Regions from separate parts of the Pelosinus baikalensis genome, predicted to be linked through region 1. Evidence: riboswitches for the same ligand, from Rfam matches in the RefSeq annotation. Region 1 holds a riboswitch; each other region holds the start of a gene.
The links. Region 1 has a riboswitch for cobalamin ahead of LMF89_RS20915 (ABC transporter substrate-binding protein). Riboswitches for the same ligand answer to the same signal wherever they lie in the genome.
Positions count from the first base shown of each region.

Region 2: another riboswitch for cobalamin. It lies ahead of LMF89_RS11430 (TonB-dependent receptor plug domain-containing protein); the one in region 1 lies ahead of LMF89_RS20915 (ABC transporter substrate-binding protein).
Region 3: another riboswitch for cobalamin. It lies ahead of cobI (precorrin-2 C(20)-methyltransferase); the one in region 1 lies ahead of LMF89_RS20915 (ABC transporter substrate-binding protein).

Region 1 covers NZ_JAJHJB010000041.1:26,884-29,092, forward strand. The annotation lists gene LMF89_RS20905 (FeoA family protein) at 1-180, opposite strand, end outside; gene LMF89_RS20910 (STAS domain-containing protein) at 473-733, shown strand; cobalamin riboswitch at 876-1,056, shown strand; gene LMF89_RS20915 (ABC transporter substrate-binding protein) at 1,176-2,209, shown strand, end outside.
Region 2 covers NZ_JAJHJB010000014.1:20,209-22,417, reverse strand. The annotation lists gene LMF89_RS11430 (TonB-dependent receptor plug domain-containing protein) at 1-1,188, opposite strand, end outside; cobalamin riboswitch at 1,402-1,583, opposite strand; gene cobO (cob(I)yrinic acid a,c-diamide adenosyltransferase) at 1,659-2,192, opposite strand.
Region 3 covers NZ_JAJHJB010000014.1:29,429-31,637, forward strand. The annotation lists gene LMF89_RS11470 (SDR family NAD(P)-dependent oxidoreductase) at 1-714, shown strand, start outside; cobalamin riboswitch at 831-1,011, shown strand; gene cobI (precorrin-2 C(20)-methyltransferase) at 1,344-2,051, shown strand; gene LMF89_RS11480 (sirohydrochlorin cobaltochelatase) at 2,111-2,209, shown strand, end outside.

The DNA of each region.
Region 1 (2,209 bases):
CATATAGGCTACAGGGTCACCTGTTGGGCTCTTGCGAATACATTGAACAGGCGTTCCTGGTACCATACCTAAGTCTAGAATGCGGCGGCGCAGCAAGCCTTGTAAATTAAGGGATACGATCTGGCATACAGATCCTATGCCCAGTGTTGATAATGGAATTGTTGTTAATGCAGTATTCATTATAAATCCTCCTTTGGCAAAATGGTTTAATATTAGCCAGGGCTAACATTAGTAGGAAAAAATATGGTTAGCCACGGCTAACATATAAGTAAGGGAATCTAATTTAGTATATGAACAGTAAAAGATTTGGTTACATACACTGATTGAGAATTAAAATATTTGACAGATGTTTTAATTATTGTTAAAATGATAATGATTATCAATATTAAAAGAAAAATAAGATTGTAAGCTCATAAAACATATGAAAATAAAGTGAATTTGTTATTTTAAGGTTGTAAAAGGAGGAAGAGGGATGTCTGTATGGGTAACAACTGATAACCGACAAGTATATATGAATGTAAGCGGTGACGTATTTGTAGAGCATCTTAATTTTCTGGAGCAAAACATGCTGAAGCATTTGCAGTATGGGTATCGGCGTATTGTGGTTAATATTAATAATATCGGACATTTGGATCATGATGGTATCCACGTTTTTCAATATGTGCGTGAAAAGATGCTAAAACATGGTGGAGAATTAATTATTGAAGATGAAAAAGGGAAATTAGCCATTTAATTCATACCGGATCGAATTACATCTTGCTTAATGATAAAAGATTTAAAAGGATTTCCTCCATTTATCTATATGTTGCAAAAAAACCAACAGTTGACAAAGAGAGGATTCTATTGTAAAGTATCGATGAGAATGACTATTACAATTAGATATTGCTGGTATAGGTGCCCTTCGGGGCTTAATAGGGAAGTTCGGTTCAATGCCGACACGGTCCCGCCACTGTAATGAGGAGCAAACCCATGTTGTGCCACTGAGATGATATCTTGGGAAGGTTTGGGGGAGCAATGATCCAGAGTCAGGAGAACTGCCTATATAACAAATCACCGATATAACCTGCGAGAGATGGGGATGGGATTTATGCGAATTTTCGTATTGTTTTCTGCTTGCGTTTTACTCTCGGTTTATACCGAGAGTTTTTTTATTATAACTAGAAAGGCGGAGAAAAATGAAAAAACGTTCTTATTTATGGATTATTTTGGGGTTAATCAGCTGTTTGCTGATGGCAGTGGCTGGCTGTTCTTCTGACAAGAAGAGCAGTAGTGGTGCGAAGGAGAAGGTACTTAAATTTATCACGGTTTGGCCTGCGAATACGATGGACCCTCATCGGTGTCATTTTAGTTTTATCTTAAACTCTGGAGCGATGGAAACCCTGGTTGGATTGGACCCAAAAACAACAGAACTCTATCCTTGGCTGGCAGAAAGCTGGAAATCTGACGATGGTCAGCATTGGGAGTTTAAAATCCGTAAGGGAGTGAAATTCCATAATGGAAAAGATCTGACTGCAGAGGCTGTTAAGGCTAGCTTAGAGCGCTCTATTTCCGTAAATCCTGGCGTAAAAGCATCTTTAAAAATTGCTGTAATTGAGGTAGTCGGTGATATCTTAAAAATTACCACTGAAAATCCATATCCGGCTCTGCCGTCGGAATTAGTTCATTATAATACGGTGATTATGGATGTGATGGTGCCAGATGGTAAGCCGCCTATTGGAACGGGTGCATTTATGTTTGCCAGCTTTGATATTGCTAAAGGTGCAGAATTGGTAAAATTCCCTAAATACTGGAATGGTATAGCGAAATTGGATCGGGTTATTATGACATTTAATGATGATGCAAATGCTCGTCTATTGGCGTTGCAATCCGGCGATGCGGATATCATTTATCGTCCGGCACTGGATACGCTGCAAACTTTGCGCAAGGATAGCAAGGTAACCGTAGAGAGTGTTCCAGGTAAACGAGTGTATCATTTAATTTACAATTATGCTGGTAACAATCAAGATTTATGGGGGAATGAAGAATTCCGCAAAGGAATGGATGCCCTCATTAATCGTCAGGAAATAGTTGATAAGGTTATGGGGAAAGAAGCCGTTGTAGCCTACAATCCTTTCCCAGGAAATTATCCTTTCTCTCCTGATCCTAAGCCTCATGTCTACAGTTTGGACAAGGCATTGCAGCATTTTCAGGCTGCTGGTTTAACGGTGCA
Region 2 (2,209 bases), on a different contig from region 1:
CATATGGGATGTTGTATGACTGCCAAAATCAGAATGATTATCATACCGTACACCAGAGGTTAACTTCCATTGGTTGGTCATATTCCATTCATCTTGCGCGTATAAAGCCCGATTTGTCAGTTTGATATCATTCATATTCACTACTTTATCTTGGTTAAAATCAAAGCCCGTAGTAAAAATATGGCGATCACCCATTTTTTGCGTGAATTGCTCTTGAATTCCAATAGTCTTAACTGTTGTTGTTGTTGAGCCCCATGTAGATCCTATATCATAGGTTGTATCGTAGTCACCACTGAGAAAAGATAATTGATTGTGGCTTTTTTCCGAAAGCTTATTGTTATAAATCATTTTCCAAGAAGAATTATCAGCAGTGCCTGCTTTATGATTATCGATTCCATAAGCACTATCTGCATAACGGTAATCCCCTTTGTAGTTATCATACATCAATGTTACATCAGAGTCATCGTTGATATTTTGGGTTAGCCTAAATGAGTTAGTTTCCCCATTTCGATGTTGGGGAATCCTTACACCGTGACCATCTTTATAATCTCCTAGAATATCCTTCTGGCTCGTTATAACCCAACTAAGATCTCCTGATTTTCCCTGATTCAGCAGCGAATAGTTTTCTTTGCCATAACTGCCTCCCGTGAGAGTTAGAGTTGTACTATTACTTTCCGCTTTGCGGGTAATAATATTAATAACGCCGCCTTTGGCATTGGAACCGTACAATGCAGATGCAGATCCTTTTAGTACTTCTATTCTTTCAATATTTTCTAGAGAGCTATAGGCACTAAAAGGAAAGGGTCCGCTAGTAGCAGCATTGATCTTTATTCCATCGATCAATACGACAATCTCTTTTGCTCCATTAATCCTTAAACCATTAGAATGCTCGTATCCTACGCCACCGCCATAATTATACACAGCGACACCTGGCACATCTCGCAGTACTTCCACCAAATCATGATAATGGTTTTTTTCAATTTCATCTCGCGTGATTACCGTCATATTCGCATTGGCTTCAAATACTTTTACTGGCGTTTTAGTGGCAGTTACCACTATTTGGTCAAAAGAATACTCTTCTTGTTCTTCTGTCTCTGCAGCCTGTACATTTGGCATGTGTAATAATAGAGCACTCCCCAGTACACAGGCGCATAACTTGGCTTGTTTTAACTTTATCTGCTTACCCACACTTTTCCTCCTATATTTTTGTTTTTTTATATAAAGAATATTTATGCAGTTCTCCAACAAAACCCGTAAAAAAATCTCTTAACCCAAAAAGGTCAAGAGATTTTACAATAGCATAAAGTAAATAGTAATCCCGACGTATATATACGTCGGGGAAAAATAAGCACAATAAAAAAACTATCGTACAAATCCCCTCCCCATCTCTCGCAGGTTCTAACGGTGATTGCTATATAGGCAGTTCTCCTGACTTAGAATCATTGCTCCCCCATACCTTCCCAAGACCTTTATCTCAGTGGCATATCATGGGTTCACTCCTCATTACAGTGGCGGGACCGTGCCGGAATGAAACCGGACTTCCCTATTAAGCCCCAAAGGGCACCTATACCATCCATATGAAATTTTTTACATATTATAAGATTCACTTTATAATATCTTTAAAGAATTGTCAAGGAATCAGTATTAACAAATTCTTTTTAAAACTCTATCCCTTTTTGAGCTTTTATGCCTTTTTTATAGGGATGTTTAATCTCTTTCATTTCCGTCACTAAATCCGCTTTATCAATAATTTCTGGACGTACATCCCGCCCTGTCAGCACAAGATGCAATGCAGAGGGCTTGTCCTCTAATAATTTTAATACTGCTTCCAGAGATAGAACGCCAAACTTAATCGCATAGTTAATTTCATCTAAAATAATCATATCCCACTGGTTTGATTCAATTTCTTTTCGCGCCATCGCCAAGGCTTCTTCAGCTGCATGACGATGATCAGCCATAGCATCTTCATTCGCATTGCGAACAAAACCTTCCCCCATCTGACGCATTACAAAATTAGGTCCCAAAGCCTCTGCCGTTTTTAATTCGCCATACTTCCAGCTGCCTTTAATAAACTGTATGATCAGCACTTTGAATCCCTGTCCCCAAGCCCTTAGTCCAAGACCTAAAGCTGCTGTTGTTTTTCCTTTGCCATTTCCTGTGTTAACAAGAATTAAACCATGTCTGTTTTCCATATCCATTCCTCCCCCCT
Region 3 (2,209 bases), on a different contig from region 1:
ATTGGTTTGGAGGCTGCTCGCCAATTGCTGTCCCAAGGAGCTAAGACAGCCTTAATTGGACGTCAAAGGGAAAAAGGGCAAATGGCGTTACTCGAGTTAGCATCCTATGCTGATAATGTATGTTTTATACAAGGTGATGTCAGTTCTGTGAGTCAATGCCAAGAAGTAGTAGAAAAAACTGCAGCCCAGTTCGGCGGTCTGGATATTGTTATCAATGCTGCTGGTATATATATGGAAAAAATCATTGGTGAAGTTACGGAAGATGAGTTTGATCACATCATGAATATCAATATAAAAGGTACCTATTTTATTTGTAAATCTGCTTTGCCTTATTTGCGGCAGAGGGGTGGTGGAGCTATTATTAACGTGTCTTCTGATGCAGGGATTAATGGTAATTGTTTATGTACTGCCTATTGCGCTTCAAAGGGAGCGGTGACGACCTTTACAAAGGCATTGTCCTTAGAAAGTATTCACTATGGTGTCCGTGCTAATTGCGTATGCCCTGGTGATGTGGATACGCCTATGCTTAAACAGCAATTAGCAGAGGTAAACAATCCAGAGGAATATTTACGAGACATGGCATCGATGTATCCAATAGGGCGAATTGCCAAAGTTCATGAGGTGGCTCATGTAATCTGCTTTCTGGCATCGGATCAGGCATCCTTTGTTAACGGTGCAGTGTGGACAGTGGATGGCGGCTTAACTGCGTGTTAGATTGGTGCTGATATAACAAGATCGTTAAAATAAAAAAAAGAGTATAGAATATTACCAAGTATGTCCTTGACAAGAAAAAGTATTTATAATACTCTAAATAAGAGTGGACAGCAAAATTTCATATGGATGGTATAGGTGCCCTTTGGGGCTTAATAGGGAAGTCCGGTTAAATTCCGGCGCGGTCCCGCCACTGTAATGAGGAGTAACCCCATAATTATGCCACTGAGATTAAACTTGGGAAGGCTTGGGGAAGCAATGATTCAGAGTCAGGAGAACTGCCTATACAGCAATCACCGTTAAAACCTGCGAGAGATGGGGAGGAGATTCGTACAGTTATACTGTTGTATATTACACATGATAGTGACGTGTTTATATGATGGCAGGCTACTATAATTGTATTTATTGAAATCTTCCGTTATGTGTGACGGAAGATTTTTTGCGCTAGTAACGATGATTGTCCAGTAGGATTGTAGCTGAATTGGCTTTCATGCCAATTTTCTAATTTTTCAGAGTGCTGGTCAAGATTATTGGATAATGGTAAAATTAAGAGTGCAAATTCTCGTTTTACTCAGTTATCGTTATATGTACTTGTATATGTTGTACCACAAATTATAGTTAAGGAGGCCATTATGGCAGGAATTTTTTACGGTGTTGGTGTAGGGCCAGGAGACCCAGAGCTGCTCACATTAAAAGCAGTGGAGGTGATAAGAAACGCGGATGTGGTAATTGCCCCTAAAACAGAAAAAAAAGAAGGTAGTACAGCACTATCGATTGCTCATCCGTACTTGAAAACAGATGTTGAGATATTGAGGTTGGTTTTCCCGATGGTAAATGATGCTGCTACGCTAGCCAATGCATGGGAAAACAATAAAAATAGTATTCTGGCAGAACTGCAGGCTGGGAAAAAAGTTGTGTTTTTAACATTGGGTGATCCTATGTTTTATAGCACTTATATGTATGTATATCGTTTGTTAAAGGATTCTGGTTATGCTATTGAAACCATACCTGGGGTTCCGGCTTTTTGTGCGATTGGCAGTCAATTAGGTCAGCCGCTGGCAGAAGGAAATGATATACTTAGCATTATTCCGGCGACGATGTCAGAAGAAGAGTTAGATGCTATATTGGGAGTCGTCGATAATGTTGTATTAATGAAAGTTTACAAAAATTTTGGACAGGTTATAGCGAAGTTGAAAGAGCATGGTTTTGGTGAAAATTCTGTTATGATTAGTCGCTGTGGTTTGCCTGATGAACAAATTAGTTATAATTTGGATGAAGTGGATCCAACAAGTGTTAATTATTTGTCTACAATCTTGGCTAAAAAACGTAAGCTTGGTTAAGTGCAATATGATTACCCCAAAGACCTAGCACATAGAAAACTGAGTGGGGAGTTGTAGAAATGAAAATGAATTTTTTATATAAAATCGCTATGAGTTTTGCATTAAGTGTTTCCTTATTACTGGGTGCTAGTGCATTTGGCTTATCAAATGCAAGTGCG